DNA from 2 places in the Sphaerisporangium sp. NPDC049457 genome. Region 1 is predicted to be linked to the other one. Evidence: riboswitches for the same ligand, from Rfam matches in the RefSeq annotation. Region 1 holds a riboswitch; the other holds the start of a gene.
The links. A riboswitch is a leader RNA that binds a small molecule or an ion and turns the genes downstream of it on or off. The one in region 1 is predicted to bind glycine.
Positions count from the first base shown of each region.

Region 2: linked by a shared signal. The riboswitch ahead of gcvP (aminomethyl-transferring glycine dehydrogenase) and the one ahead of gcvT (glycine cleavage system aminomethyltransferase GcvT) in region 1 are both predicted to bind glycine.

Region 1 covers NZ_JBVJHR010000009.1:108,841-116,280, reverse strand. The annotation lists gene ACZ6QO_RS15975 (hypothetical protein) at 1-582, shown strand, start outside; gene ACZ6QO_RS15970 (L-serine ammonia-lyase) at 689-2,065, opposite strand; gene gcvH (glycine cleavage system protein GcvH) at 2,211-2,600, opposite strand; gene gcvT (glycine cleavage system aminomethyltransferase GcvT) at 2,597-3,688, opposite strand; glycine riboswitch at 3,722-3,822, opposite strand; glycine riboswitch at 3,823-3,920, opposite strand; gene ACZ6QO_RS15955 (gamma-glutamyl-gamma-aminobutyrate hydrolase family protein) at 3,939-4,649, opposite strand; gene ACZ6QO_RS15950 (3-oxoacyl-ACP reductase) at 4,659-5,423, opposite strand; gene ACZ6QO_RS15945 (aldehyde dehydrogenase family protein) at 5,475-6,818, opposite strand; gene ACZ6QO_RS15940 (glutamine synthetase family protein) at 6,987-7,440, opposite strand, start outside.
Region 2 covers NZ_JBVJHR010000017.1:60,941-68,380, forward strand. The annotation lists gene ACZ6QO_RS25750 (tetratricopeptide repeat protein) at 1-532, opposite strand, end outside; gene gcvP (aminomethyl-transferring glycine dehydrogenase) at 635-3,493, opposite strand; glycine riboswitch at 3,663-3,788, opposite strand; gene ACZ6QO_RS25760 (MerR family transcriptional regulator) at 3,983-4,606, opposite strand; gene ACZ6QO_RS25765 (bifunctional nuclease family protein) at 4,753-5,223, opposite strand; gene ftsR (transcriptional regulator FtsR) at 5,355-6,038, opposite strand; gene ACZ6QO_RS25775 (FHA domain-containing protein) at 6,051-6,554, opposite strand; gene ACZ6QO_RS25780 (sugar phosphate nucleotidyltransferase) at 6,920-7,440, opposite strand, start outside.

The DNA.
Region 1 (7,440 bases):
TCGGAGCGCTCGGGCAAGGCCGTCGCCGCGGACCGCCTGGCCGCCATCATCGCCTGCTCCTGGCCACGAGCCGAACTCACCGCATTGGCCCATCGTCACAGGCCACAAGAAGCCGACGACCTTGCCCGTCGAATCGCCACCTGTGTGACGAATCAGGAACGGGCAAGGTGCGTCGCCGAGGCCCTTCGGCGGTCCGGCCCATCAGTGCTCGACTTCTCCGGCGTCCGGACCCGGCACAGCGATGCTCCGGCTGCGCAGCGGATGGCGGCGTTGATCGCCGACCCACGCGGGGTGCTGGGTGAGGTGATGGCCACGTATCGCATCGCGCTGCGTCGGCTTTACCGGACGCGCAACATCGTCCTGCACGGTGGCGCCATGCAGGGCGTCGCCTTGGACGCCTCTCTGCGGACGGCCGCGCCGCTGGTCGGAGCAGGGCTGGACCGCATCGTCCACGCCGGCCAAGTGAAGGGTCTTGCCCCGCTGGATCTCGCGGCGCGAGCGGAGGTCGCCTTGAGTCTCGTGGGCGGAGAGACGGAGCTGTCCGTGGTCGATCTTCTCGAACCTCGGGGCGGTGTTCGGTGACGTTGACGGCGGACCGGCCCGATCGTCGTTATTGCGGCAAGGGCCGCGAGAGGCGCTCCGATGATGTGAACCGGCGTCGCCACTGTGAAGGGCTGGGCGCCGGTGGTCAGCATTCGATGACGTTGACGGCCAGGCCGCCGCGGCTGGTCTCCTTGTACTTGTCGAGCATGTCGCGGCCGGTGTCGCGCATCGTCTTGATGGCCTTGTCCAGGGCCACGAAGTGGCGGCCGTCGCCGCGCAGGGCGATGCGGGCGGCGGTGATGGCCTTGATGGACGCGACCGCGTTGCGCTCGATGCAGGGGATCTGCACCAGGCCGCCGATCGGGTCGCAGGTGAGGCCGAGGTTGTGCTCGATGCCGATCTCGGCGGCGTTCTCGACCTGTTCGGGGGTGCCGCCGAGCGCCTCGGTCAGGCCGGCGGCGGCCATCGAGCAGGCCGAGCCGACCTCGCCCTGGCAGCCGACCTCGGCGCCCGAGATGGAGGCGTTCTCCTTGAACAGCACGCCGATCGCGCCGGCCGTGAGCAGGAAGCGGATGACGCCGTCGTCGTCGGACCGCGGCGTGAAGCGGTCGTAGTACGTCAGCACGGCGGGGATGATGCCGGCGGCGCCGTTGGTGGGGGCGGTGACGATGCGGCCGCCCGCGGCGTTCTCCTCGTTCACGGCGAGGGCGAACAGGGTGACCCAGTCCATCGCCTGGAGGGGGTCCTTCTCCGTGGCCTCGCTCTGCAGCCGCCTGAGCATCTGGTTGGCCCGCCGCTTGACCTTGAGGCCGCCGGGGAGCACGCCCTCTTTGGCGGTGCCGCGGCGCACGGACTCCGACATGACGTTCCAGAGGTTCAGCAGGTCCGCTTTGATCTGCTCCTCGGTGCGGCCGAAGGCCTTCTCGTTCTCCAGCATGAGCCCAGAGATCGACAGCCCGGTCTCAGCACAGTGCCGCAGCAGCTCGGCCCCCGTGGTGAACGGGTACGGCAGCTCGGTGTCGTCCGGCTTGATGCGGTCGGCGCCGGTGGCGTTCTCGTCCACGACGAACCCGCCGCCCACCGAGTAGTAGACCTTCTCGCGGACCGGCTCGCCCTCGGCGGTGAAGGCGGTGAAGCGCATGCCGTTGGGGTGGTGCGGGAGCGAGATCTTGCGCTCGAACACCAGGTGCTCGCCGACGACGAACGGGATCTCGCGTGTGCCGTACAGCTCGACGGTGCCGGAGGCGCGCATCCGCGCGAGCCGATCGTCGACGGTGTCCACGTCGACCAGCTCGGGCTTCTCGCCGGACAGGCCGAGCAGCACCGCCTTGTCGCTGCCGTGCCCCTTGCCGGTCAGGCCGAGCGAGCCGTACAGGATGACCTCGACCCGCGCGGTCTTCTCCAGCAGCCCGTCCTGGTGCAGGCCGCGGGCGAACTTGTGGGCCGCCGCCATCGGGCCGCCCGTGTGGGAGCTGGACGGCCCTATGCCGATCTTGAACAGGTCGAAGACGCTGATCGCCATTGATCTTCCGTCCTTTGGAACGTGTCGTGCGAGGGATGCCCGGATGAGCGTGGGCTACGCATCTGTTGTGCGCATTCGCGCACCGACCGGCCGGCCGGTTGGGATGGCCGGCCGGCGACGGTGGTCTGGACGGATGGTGGAAGGGTCAGGAGTCGGACGTCGTGACGGTGGTGTACTCCTCGGCGGTGAGGAGCTCCTCGGGGGTGCCCTCGATGCGCACCCGGAACAGCCACCCGTCGCCGTAGGGGTCGGAGTTGACCAGCGACGGGTCGTCCACGACGGTCTGGTTGACCTCGACGATCTCGCCGCTGACCGGCGCGTAGATGTCGCTGACGGACTTGGTGGACTCGACCTCGCCCACGGCGTCGCCCGCCTCGACGGTGCCGCCCACCTCCGGCAGCTGGACGAAGACCACATCGCCCAGCGCATCCGCGGCGAACGCCGTGATGCCCACGGTCACGGTGAGGCCGTCGTCAAGACCGGCCACCCACTCGTGCTCCTTGGTGTAGCTGAGCTCCTCGGGAATGCTGCTCACTTGCTCCTCCGGTAAAAAGGCAGGTCAATCACGTCGACCGGTTCATGGCTACCACGGATGTCGACCGCCAGGCCCTCGGACACGTTGGTGTCCACGTAGGCCATCGCGATCGGCTTGCCGAGGGACTGCGAGGGCGCGCCGCTGGTGACCTCCCCAACGACGGTGCCGTCGGTCAGCAGCACCACGGGGTAGCCGTGGCGCGGCACTCGGCGGCCCCGCGCGACCAGGCCGGTGAGGCGCCGGCGCGGAGGCACGTCCTTGAGCGGCGCGAGCGCCGCGCGGCCGACGAAGTCGCCGGCCTTGTCGAACCGCACGACGCGGCCGAGGCCGGCGTCGAAGGGGGTGAGGCCGGCGTCCAGCTCGTTGCCGTACAGCGGCATGCCGGCCTCCAGGCGCAGGGTGTCACGGGCGGACAGCCCGGCGGGGCGCAGGCCGTAGGAGTCGCCGGCCTTGGTGAGCTCCTGCCACAGCTGCACGGCGTCGCCGGCGGCGACGAACAGCTCGAAGCCGTCCTCGCCGGTGTAGCCGGTGCGGGCGATGAGCGCCTCGATGCCGGCGACGGTGCCCGGCAGGCCCGCGTAGTACTTCAACCCGGGCAGGTCGGCGTCGGTGAGCGTGCCGAGGATCTCCTGCGCGCGCGGCCCCTGGACGGCGATCAGCGCGTACTCGGCGGAGCGGTCGTGCACGTCGGCCTGGAAGCCCTCGGCGCGCCGGGTGAGCTCGGCGGCCACCTGCTCGTAGTTGGAGGCGTTGGCCACGACGAGGAACTCCTCGGCGGCCAGGCGGTAGACGATCAGGTCGTCCAGCACGCCCCCGGTGGGGGCGCAGATCATGGTGTAGCGGGCCCGGCCGGGCTCCAGCGCCGACAGGTTGCCCACCAGCGCGTAGTCCAGCGCCTCGGCCGCCTGCGGCCCGGTGAGGAAGATCTCGCCCATGTGGGAGAGGTCGAACAGGCCCGCGGCCGTGCGCACCGCGTTGTGCTCGGCGGACTCGCTGCCGTAGCGCAGCGGCATCAGCCAGCCGGCGAAGTCGGTGAGCGTCGCGCCGAGGCTCTCGTGCACCTCGCGGAGCGGTGTGGGTCGGGACATGATGGGCACCTCAGACAGGGTTGGATGAGAGCATCCTCCCCCTCTGTCATCGGTGCCTGAGAGTTTCGCCCGGGTTTTGCCGGACTTTCACCTTCGGCGAGGCTCTGCGGAGAAGCCTGCTTTCCAGAGATCACCTGGCCCGCGCGGTCCTTTGCCTTGTGAGGTTCGCGGGGAGGACTTGCTCCTTCAGGGGTCCTGACCGGATGTCAGGACGCTCTCCCGCACGGGATCACCGGTGTTCTCGCACACCCTACCAATGCCGCTCGCCCGACGTCGCGGCGGCGACGAGCGCCTCGAACAGATGACCTTCCTCGCCCGCCTCGGGATGCCACTGCACGGCCAGCGCGAAGGGGTGACCGGCCAGCTCCACGGCCTCCACGGTGCCGTCGTCGCAGGTCGCCGCCACGGTGAGGCCCGCGCCGAGGCGGTCGACGGCCTGGTGGTGGTAGTGGGCGGCGCCGACCTGGTCCTCGCCCAGCACCTTGGACAGGACGGTGCCCGGCACCGGGCGGACCGGCAGGTGGCCGAACTCGCCGGGCGCGGGGGAGTGGCCGCCGTGGCCGACCACGTCGGGAAGGTGCTGGTGCAGGGTGCCGCCGAGGTGGACGTTCAGCACCTGCATGCCCCGGCACACGGCGAGCAGCGGCAGCCCTTCGTCCAGCGCGGTGCCGACCAGCCCGAACTCCGCCTCATCGCGAAATTGCCGGACATAGCCGGTCTGTGGGTGCGGGCGCTCCCCGTACCTGCCGGGGTCGACGTCCCCGCCTCCGGCCACGATCAGGCCGTCCAGCCGCCCGGCCAGCGACGCGGGGTCGCCCGCCGGGGGCAGGATGACCGGCTGGCCGCCCGCCCGCACGACGTGCTCGACGTAGGTGTACGGCAGCAGCGCCGCCGGCGTCCGCCAGACCGTGAAGGCGGCGGGTTCGACGTAGCAGGTGACGCCGATGACGGGTCGCGACATGTGCGCAGGCTACAGCGGGGTCACGTAGGCGCCGGAGATGCCGCCGTCCACCAGGAACTCCGCGCCGGTGATGAAGCTGGCGTCGTCGGAGGCCAGGAACGCGACGGCGGCGGCGATCTCGGAGGCCTCGGCGAACCGGCCCAGCGGGATGTGCACCAGGCGCCGCTGCGCCCGTTCGGGATCCTTGGCGAACAGCTCCTGCAGCAGCGGCGTGTTCACCGGCCCCGGGCACAGCGCGTTGACCCGGATGCCCTCGCGGGCGAACTGGACGCCCAGCTCGCGGGACATGGCGAGCACGCCGCCCTTGGAGGCGGTGTAGGAGATCTGCGAGGTCGCCGACCCCATCACCGCCACGAACGACGCGGTGTTGATGATCGACCCCTTGCCCTGCCGCCGCATGTACGGGATGGCGTGCTTGCAGCAGAGGTACACGCTGGTCAGGTTGACGTCCTGCACCCGCCGCCAGGCGTCCATGCCCGTGGTCAGGATGGAGTCGTCGTCGGGCGGGGAGATGCCGGCGTTGTTGAAGGCGACGTCCACGGCGCCGTAGGTGTCGAACGCCGTGCGGAACATCCCCGCGACGTCGTCCTCGCTGGTCACGTCGGCCCGGACGAACAGGCCCCCGACCTCTTCGGCGATCTTCGTGCCGCCCTCCTCGTCGAGGTCGGCGCACACGACCTTGGCGCCCTCCTCGGCGAAGCGGCGGGCCGTGGCGAGGCCGATGCCCCCCGCCGCACCCGTGATGACGGCGACGCGGTCGCGCAGACGTTGCATGGTGGCGAACTCCCTGGATGTGGATTCCCGATGTCCCTCCGCTGCCGGAGGTCAGTGCGCGATGAAGACGTTCTTGGTCTCGGTGAAGGCGGCGAGCGCGTCCGGGCCCAGCTCGCGGCCGAGCCCCGACTGCTTGTAGCCGCCGAAGGGCGTCCAGTAGCGGACCGACGAGTGGGAGTTGACCGACAGGTTGCCGGCCTCGATCGCGCGGGCCGTCCGCAGGGCGCGTCCCACGTCCCGCGTCCAGATCGACCCGGAAAGGCCGTACTGGGTGTCGTTGGCGATGCGGACGGCCTCCGCCTCGCCGTCGAACGGGACGACGCTGACCACGGGCCCGAAGATCTCTTCGGTGAACGCGCGCTCGTCCAGCGAGTCGTGGGTGAGCACGGTCGGGGGATACCAGAAGCCCTTGCCCGCCGGGCACGTCCCCTGGAAGCGCGGGGCGCCGGTCACGAACGAGGCCACCCGCTCACGGTGCTCGGCGCTGATCAGCGGCCCGAGGTCGGTGCCCGGGTCGCGCGGGTCGCCCACGGTGAGCGCGCCGACCGCCGCGACCAGCCGGTCGAGGAACTCCTCGAACACCGGCCGCTCGACCAGGATGCGCGAGCGCGCGCAGCAGTCCTGCCCGCTGTTGTCGAAGACGGCCGAGGGGGCGGTCGCCGCCGCGCGCTCCAGGTCGGCGTCGGCGAAGACCACGTTGGCGCTCTTGCCGCCGAGCTCCAGTGTGACCCGCTTGACCCGCTCCGCCGCCTTGGCGGCGATGAGCCTGCCCACTTCGGTCGACCCGGTGAAGACGATCTTGTTGACGCCGGGGTGCTCCACGAGCCGGGCCCCCGCGACCTCCCCTGCCCCAGGAAGAACCTGGAGCACCCCCTCGGGGAGGCCGGCCTCCAAGGCCAGCTCCGCCAGCCTCAGCGCCGTGAGCGGGGTCCACTCGGCGGGCTTCACGATGACGGTGTTGCCCGCCGCCAGTGCCGGGGCCGCTCCCCAGGTCATGATGACCATGGGGAAGTTCCACGGCACGATCACGCCCACGACGCCGAGCGGTTCGGCGAAGGTGATGTCCACCCCGCCCGGCACCGGGATCTGCTTGCCATGATTGCGCTCAGGCGCCCCCGCGTAGAAGTGCAGGACGTCGCGGACGTTGCCGGCCTCCCAGCGGGCGTTGCCGGCCAGGTGGCCGGCGTTGGCCAGCTCCAGCGAGGCCAGCTCGTCGCCGTGCCGGTCGACCAGGTCGGCGAAGCGCCGCAGCAGCCGGGCGCGGTCGCCGGGAGAGACGTCACGCCACGCGGGGAACGCCTTCCTGGCGCGCTCGACCGCGTGGTCGGTCTCGGCCGGGTCGGCGAGCTCGACGTCGGCGAGCACGTCCTCGGTGGCAGGGTTGATGATCTTCATATGGTTTGCGCCTCGGTGGCCGGTGCTGTGGTCGCCGCGTCCGCCTCGGCGGCGGCTGCGGTGGTGCTCATTTCAACATCCTGGTGGTCGGGTCACATCCAGGTCCTCGGGTGCTCTGGGGATACTCGTGTCCCATGCCGGCCGGCCGGTCACATGCGGGCAGGCCGGTCACATTCGCTCGAAGCCGCGGAACAGCTCCCAGTCGGTGACCGCCGCGTCGAAGGCCGCCAGCTCGACCCGGGCGTTGTTGGCGTAGTGCTCGACGACCTGCTCGCCGAGCGCGTCCCGGGCGATCTTCGAGCCCTCCCACAGGACCAGCGCGTCCCGCAGGGTGGCCGGCACGGTCGCGGCGCCCGAGGTGTAGGCGTTGCCGGTGTAGGCCTCCTCCAGCGGCAGCTCCTGCTCGATGCCGTGCAGCCCGGCCGCGATGAGGCCGGAGACCGCCAGGTAGGGGTTGACGTCGCCGCCGGGCACGCGGTTCTCCACGCGCAGCGACGGGCCGTGCCCGACCAGGCGCAGGGAGCAGGTGCGGTTGTCCACACCCCATTTGACCGCCGTCGGGGCGAAGCTGCCCGGCACGTAGCGCTTGTAGGAGTTGATGTTGGGCGCGAACAGCAGCGTC
Region 2 (7,440 bases), on a different contig from region 1:
CGTCGATGAGCACGTCGGCCGCCTCCCCCGGCTCCCCCTCGTCCAGCAGCGCCTCGGCCAGCAGCTGCGCGGCCTCCGAACAGGCCCGCGGGTCTCGGGTGGCGAGCGCGGCGCGCAGGGACGCCTCGGCCTCGCGGCCGTCGCCCTGCTGTTCGGCGATGCGGGCCAGCGCCAGGTGGGCGGCGGGCAGGTAGGCGGGGGTGCCCACCCCGATCACCGCCTGCCAGGCGGCGCGGGCCTGGTCGGCCATGCCGTCCTTCTCGAACCCGCGCGCCAGGTGGCAGGCCGCCTGGGCGGCGTACTCGGGGTGGCCGGTGGCCAGGGCCGTGCGGGCGGCCGCCCTGGCCCCGGTGACGTCGCCGCCGCGTTCCAGCACCAGGGCCAGGCCGACGGCCGCCTGGGCGCGGTCGGTCTCGCGCTCGTCGGCCGCCAGCTCGGCGAAGATCTCGGCGGCCGCCTCCAGCTCGCCGCTCTCGGCGAGCCGTCGCGCGTCGTCGATCGACCGCCCGGACCGGACCTCGTGCGCCGCCATCGGGACCTCTTCTCCGTCAGGAATCCCCGGGCCTCGCGACGCGGGCGCGCCGTCGCGCGCGACATATTATGCCGATCCAGACGGGCCGCCGAGGACGGTCGCCTAGTCTTCGTATGCCTCCAGCGGGGGGCAGGCGCATACCAGGTTGCGGTCGCCGTAGGCCTGGTCGATGCGGCGGACCGGCGACCAGTACTTGTTCTCGCGCAGCGACGGCAGCGGGTAGGCCGCCTCGGCGCGGGTGTAGGGGTGCTTCCAGTCGTCGGCCAGCAGGCAGTCGGCGGTGTGCGGGGCGCCCCGCAGCGGGTTGTCCGCCCGGTCGTACCGGCCGGAGGCGACCTTGGCGATCTCCTCGCGGATGGCGACCATGGCGTCGACGAACCGGTCCAGCTCGGCCAGGTCCTCGCTCTCGGTCGGCTCGATCATGAGCGTGCCCGCCACCGGGAACGACATGGTGGGCGCGTGGAAGCCGTAGTCGATGAGCCGCTTGGCGACGTCGTCCACGGTGACCCCGGTCTCCTTGGTGATCTGGCGCAGGTCGATGATGCACTCGTGGGCGACCAGGCCCTCGCGGCCGGTGTAGAGCACGGGGTAGTGCGGGGCGAGGCGCCGGGCGAGGTAGTTCGCCGACAGGATCGCCTGCTCGGTGGCCGCCTTGAGCCCTTCTGCGCCCATCATGCGGACGTAGGCCCACGAGATCGGCAGGATGCCCGCCGACCCGTACGGCGCGGCCGAGACCGGGCCCACGGGCCCGCCCTCGAACGGGTGGCCGGGCAGGTAGGGGGCCAGGTGGGAGCGTACGGCCACCGGGCCGACGCCCGGGCCGCCGCCACCGTGCGGGATGCAGAAGGTCTTGTGCAGGTTGAGGTGGGAGACGTCGGCGCCGAAGGACCCGGGCTTGGCCAGGCCGACCAGCGCGTTGAGGTTGGCGCCGTCGACGTACACCTGCCCGCCGGCCTGGTGCACCAGGCCGCAGATCTCGGTGATGGTCTCCTCGTACACCCCGTGCGTGGAGGGGTAGGTCACCATGATGGCCGCGAGCCGCTCACGGTGCTTCTCGATCTTGGCGGTGAGGTCGGGGACGTCCACGTTGCCGTTGTCGTCGCAGGCCACGACGACCACGCGCATGCCCGCCATGACGGCGCTGGCGGCGTTGGTGCCGTGCGCGGAGGACGGGATGAGGCAGACGTCGCGCTCGTGCTCGCCGTTGGCCTTGTGGTAGGCCCGGATGGCGAGCAGGCCCGCGAACTCGCCCTGCGAGCCGGCGTTGGGCTGCAGCGAGACCGCGTCGTAGCCGGTGACCTCGGCCAGCCAGCGCTCGAGGTCGCCGATGAGCCGCAGGTAGCCCTCGACCTGGTCGGCGGGGGCGTAGGGGTGGACGCCGGCGAACTCGGGCCAGGTGATCGGCTCCATCTCGGTGGTGGCGTTCAGCTTCATCGTGCACGAGCCGAGGGGGATCATCGACCGGTCGAGGGCGATGTCCTTGTCCTGCAGCCGGCGCAGGTAGCGCAGCATCGCGGTCTCGGAGCGGTGGGCCTGGAACACCGGGTGCGTGAGGTAGCCGGTGGTGCGCAGCAGCGCGGCCGGCAGGGCGTCGGCGGTGGAGGTGTCGACGTCGTCCAGCACGACGCCGGTCACGCCGAACGCCTCCCACACCGCCGTCAGGTGCGCGCCGGTGGTCTTCTCGTCGCAGCTCACGCCCACGTGGTCGGGGCCGGCCTGGCGCAGGTTGATCCCGCGCTCCAGCGCCGCGGCGACGACCTCGGCGGCGCGGCCGGGGACGCGGGCCAGGACGGTGTCGAAGAACTCGTCGTGGACGATCTCGACGCCGCCCTCGCGCAGCCCGGCGGCGAGAACGGTGGCGTGCCGGTGGGTGCGCTGGGCGATGCGCCGCAGCCCGTCGGGGCCGTGGTAGACGGCGTACATGCCGGCGATGACGGCCAGCAGGACCTGGGCGGTGCAGATGTTGCTGGTGGCCTTCTCGCGGCGGATGTGCTGCTCGCGGGTCTGCAGGGCCAGGCGGTGGGCCGGGTGGCCGTCGGCGTCCTGGGACACCCCGACCAGACGGCCGGGCATCTGCCGCTGCAGGCCTTCGCGGACGGACATGTAGGCGGCGTGCGGGCCGCCGAAGCCGAAGGGGACGCCGAAGCGCTGGGAGGAGCCGACGGCGATGTCGGCGCCCAGGGTGCCGGGGGCCTCGATCAGCGTCAGCGCGAGCAGGTCGGCGGCGGCGACCACCAGCGCGCCGCGCGCGTGCGCCTGCTCGGCCACCGCGCGGAAGTCGGTGATCCTGCCCGCGGCGCCGGGGTACTGGACCAGCACGCCGAACAGCTCCCCGTCCGGCAGGCCGGCGGCCAGGTCGGCCTCCACGACCTCGATGCCGAGCGGCTCGGCGCGGGTGGCGAGCACGGCCTTGGTCTGCGGCAGGGCGTCGGCGTCCACGACGAACACCGGGCTCTTGGCACGACCCGCGCGGCGGGCCAGCGTCAAGGCCTCGGCCGCGGCGGTGGCCTCGTCCAGCAGCGAGGCGCCGGCGACGTCCAGCCCGGTCAGATCGGACACGACGGTCTGGAAGTTGAGCAGGGCCTCAAGACGTCCCTGGGAGATCTCGGGCTGGTAGGGGGTGTAGGCGGTGTACCAGCCGGGGTTCTCCAGCAGGTTGCGCCGGATGACCGCCGGGGTGATCGTGTCGTGGTAGCCGAGGCCGATCATCGAGGTGGGCACCTTGTTGCGCGCGGCCAGGGCGCGCAGCTCGGCGAGGGCCTCCTCCTCGCTCGCCGCCTCGGGCAGGTCGAGCGGCTCGCCGGAGCGGATCGCGGCGGGAACGGCCACGGCGATCAGGTCGGCCACCGAGGCGTAGCCCACGGCCTCCAGCATGCGGGCCTGGTCGAGGTCCGACGGGCCGATGTGCCGGGTGGCGAAGGGCGGTGCGGAGAGGTCGCGAAGCGGTGACCGATCGGTCATGGGGCCCTCCTACAAGGGGTAGAGACCGGCGCTGAGCGCGCGCGTATGCCGGATCTCCCCCTCTGTCAGCGCGACATCCTCATCGCGACCTGAGAGCTTCATCCCTGCATACGGGATTTGCACCGTCGGTGAGACACGCCTGGAGGGCACGCCTACTTTCCAGAGTCGCCTCACCTGTGCGGTACGGAGGCCTGAGAGATTCCGGGGAGGTTGCTCCTTCGGCGCCCGGGTCACTCACCGGCGCCGCACGGGGTGCGCAGCCGGCCCGTGCCCAGGTCTCTCCCGCACAGGGTCAACAGCCTTTCCCGGCAATCGTACCGTCCCACCCCGAGTAGGGAGTTACCCCTACATTTCGGTTTTGCCGGGTTTTATCCCTGGACAGCGGGTATGAAGCCATCCCACCCGGCCCCGTAGATCTTCAGGGATATGCACGCGACAGCCCCGGCCCCCTCTCACAGGGGGAACACACCCCGTCCGGAACCTTCGGGATCAGCCCGTCTTGCGGGCCTTCCTGCGCCGGGCCAGCTCGTCACCTGGGTGGTCCTCCGAAGAGTCACGGCCGGCCGGCTCCGCGCGTTCCCCCGGCAGCTCCGCCAGGGAACCCTCGACCTCGCGCCACACTCCGCCGAGGGCGATGCCGAACACGCCCTGGCCGCCCTCCAGCAGGTCGATCACCTCGTCGGCCGAGGTGCACTCGTAGACGCTCACCCCGTCGCTCATCAGCGTGATCTGCGCCAGGTCGTTGACCCCGCGCTCGCGCAGGTGCTGCACGGCGGTGCGTATCTGCTGGAGCGACACGCCGGTGTCGAGCAACCGCTTGACCACCTTGAGCACGAGGATGTCGCGGAAGCTGTAGAGCCGCTGGGACCCCGACCCTTGCGCCGCGCGAACCGACGGCTCGACGAGCTGCGTGCGCGCCCAATAGTCGAGCTGACGGTAGGTGATGCCGGCCGCCGAGCACGCCGTCGGGCCGCGGTATCCGACGTCGGCGGGCAGTGACGCCGGCCGGTCGTCGAACAGCAGGCCCTGCTCGCCCGCGCGTTCCCGCGCCGACTGACGCTGGGCTGGATCGTGCTGGCCGGCCGTCTTACCCTCGCCGCTGCTGACCGCCACTGCGGACCTCCGGCTTCCTCTCATCCCACGGTCTGATCTGGGGGTTCATGAATTACAACCGTGGGTTCCCTTGCACCGTAGGACTGGCGCGATGCTCAGTCAACGATCCCGCCCGGCGCGTCGTGAAGCGTAAATGCCCGAAATGGCTAACCCGCACGGCCGAAGTCCTCAGGGGTGATCGTGTCAAGGAACTCACGGAACTTCTCGACCTCGTCCTCCTGGTCGTCGGGGATGATCACACCGGCCTCGCGCACGACGTCCTCGCTCGCGAAGATGCTGGCGCCGGTGCGCAGCGCCAGCGCGATCGAGTCGGACGGCCGGGCGCTCACCTCCACCCCGTTGGAGAACACCAGGTCGGCGAAGAAGATTCCGTCGCGCAACGCGACGATGTTCACCGCCTGCAGCCGCACGCCGAGGGCCTCGATGACGTCCTTGAACAAGTCGTGCGTGAGCGGCCGTGGAGGCGGCTCCTCCGCCTGTGCCAGCGCGATGGCCGTGGCCTCGGTCATCCCAATCCAGATCGGCAGATATCGCTCGCCCTTGGCCTCCTTGAGCAGGACTATGGGCTGGTTGGAGGGCATCTCGACGCGGACCCCCACGACCTCCATCTGCAACACAGGCTGCTCCGTCTCATTGGGTCGCCGGCCCGCTCCGGGCCCGTTCCCTCGCGGCTCTCGGCTCGCGGCGTGACCATCGCCGCAAAATTCAACGTAACATCCCCGCACCCCGAAATGTCCGGGCGGCTCCGTCAGCGGCCCAGAATGCCGCGCAGGCCGGTGCGGACCAGGGCGGTGTGCAGCTCCTGGAGCAGGGCGGACAGCTCTCTGGCGGCCTCCTCGGCCCGCCCTGCGGCGCCCGGCGCGCGCCGCCGCAGCAGCGGCGCGACGGCCTGTTCGACCAGCCCCGCCTCGCGCTCGGCGGCGGCCTTCAGCACTCTCAGGTGCCGGGGGTGCAGGCCGAACCTGGCCAGGGCGCCCGAGGCGCGGGCCACGGTCAGGGCTTCGGCGTCGTACCAGCGGGCGACCGGGGTGAGCAGGCCGTAGTCCTCCAGCTCGGCGAGGGTCTCCTCGTCGAGCTCGGCAGCCGTCAGCAGCTCGGCGCGGCTGAGCCGCACCTCGGCGACCGGCGCCTCACCGCCCACGGCGCGCGGGCGGGCCGGGCCGCCCGCGCCGTCGTGCTCGGCGGTCTCCAGATGGTCCTTGATCACGCGCAGCGGCAGGTAGCGGTCGCGCTGGGCGGTGAGGATGTAGCGCAGGCGCTCGACGTCGGCGTGGGTGAACTTGCGGTAGCCCGACGGGGACCGCTGGGGCTCGATGAGCCCCTCGCCCTCCAGAAAGCGGATCTTGGAGACGGTGACGTCGGGGAAGTCGGCCCGCAGGACCTCGAGGACCTCCCCGATGCTCATGAACGCCCTGGCCGCCTGCGCGCTCATCACCGCTCCTCCTCACCCACGCGTGAGGAACACCAGCCGGAACTTGCCGATCTGGACTTCGTCGCCGCCCGACAGCGGCAGCTCCTCGATGCGCTCTCTGTTGACGTAGGTGCCGTTGAGGCTGCCGACGTCCCTGGCGGTGAAGTAGTCGCCCCGCCGGTAGAACTCGGCGTGCCTGCGGGACACGGTCACATCGTCCAGGAAGATGTCGCTCTCGGGATGGCGGCCCGCTGTGGTGAGGTCGCTGTCGAGCAGGAAGCGGCTCCCGGCGTTCGGCCCGCGCATCACGACCAGCAGGGCCGTGCCGGGCGGCAGTTGCTCGACCGCCGCCCGATCGGGGATGAGCGTCTGTCCCGTCGCCTCGCCGTCCATCGCCTCGATCCCGCTCAGGGAGATCGTGGAGGTGGTGTCCCCCGGCGTGTTCTCGACGCGGCTCAGCGGCGACCCGCACCGTGAGCAGAAACGGGCGTCCTCAGGGTTGGCATTCCCGCACTGCGTGCAGTAGACGCTCGGCATCGATCGGCTCGGCCTCCTACCGCGAAGTCGCGGCGACGGTGCTCTGGGCGGCGTGCCTCGGTTCTTCGCTTCTCATGATTGCTCAGACTGCGAATGCCGCAACTTACGCTGATGAGTCGCAAAGGTCAAGATGAGGGCAGGCTCGCGCGTTCGGACATGCTGCTGACGCCAGCTCGCTCGGGTCTCGCAGGCGGGGGGCTCGCGTGTGCGGTTGACGGCGCTCGCCCCTCGTTCCCCTCCGACTCGGCTCGCCGCGCCGGTCCAAAGTTACCGCCCAGGCAGGCCTCCGGTCCATGCGCCGCGCCGTTCGAATGTGACTGGAATCGGGCGGTTCGCGGCAGAACATCGCCTCGACATCGCCTCGGTCAGGTGCCGACGGCGTGCTCCACGACGCGGGCCCAGCGTTCGAGGAGGCTCTGGGCGACGTCCAGGTCCTCCCCCTCGGCCCACAGGTGGGTCACCGCCTCGGTGGGGTCGGGCAGGATCAGCGCCCAGCCGCCGTCCTCCTCGACCACCCGCACGCCGTCGGTGGTGTCCAGGCGGTGGCCGTCGGCGGCCTCCACCACCGAGCGCATGACCGCCCCCTTGGCCGCCCACGGCGTCGGCACAGTGCGCTTGAGCATCTTGGCCTGCGGGATGCGGGCGTCGATCTGGCTGAGCGACAGGCGGGTGCGGGCGACCAGGCCGAGCAGGCGCAAAAACGCGGCCAGGCCGTCCACCGTCGGGGCGAACTCCGGGACGATGAACCCGCCGCGCCCGTCGGCCGCGAAGATCAGTTCGGGGTCGGCCGCCGCCGAGGTGAGGGCGTCCAGGGCCGTGGAGGTCCACTGCACCTGGGCGCCGTGGAAGCGGCACACCTGCTCGGCCACGCGGGTGGTGGTCACCG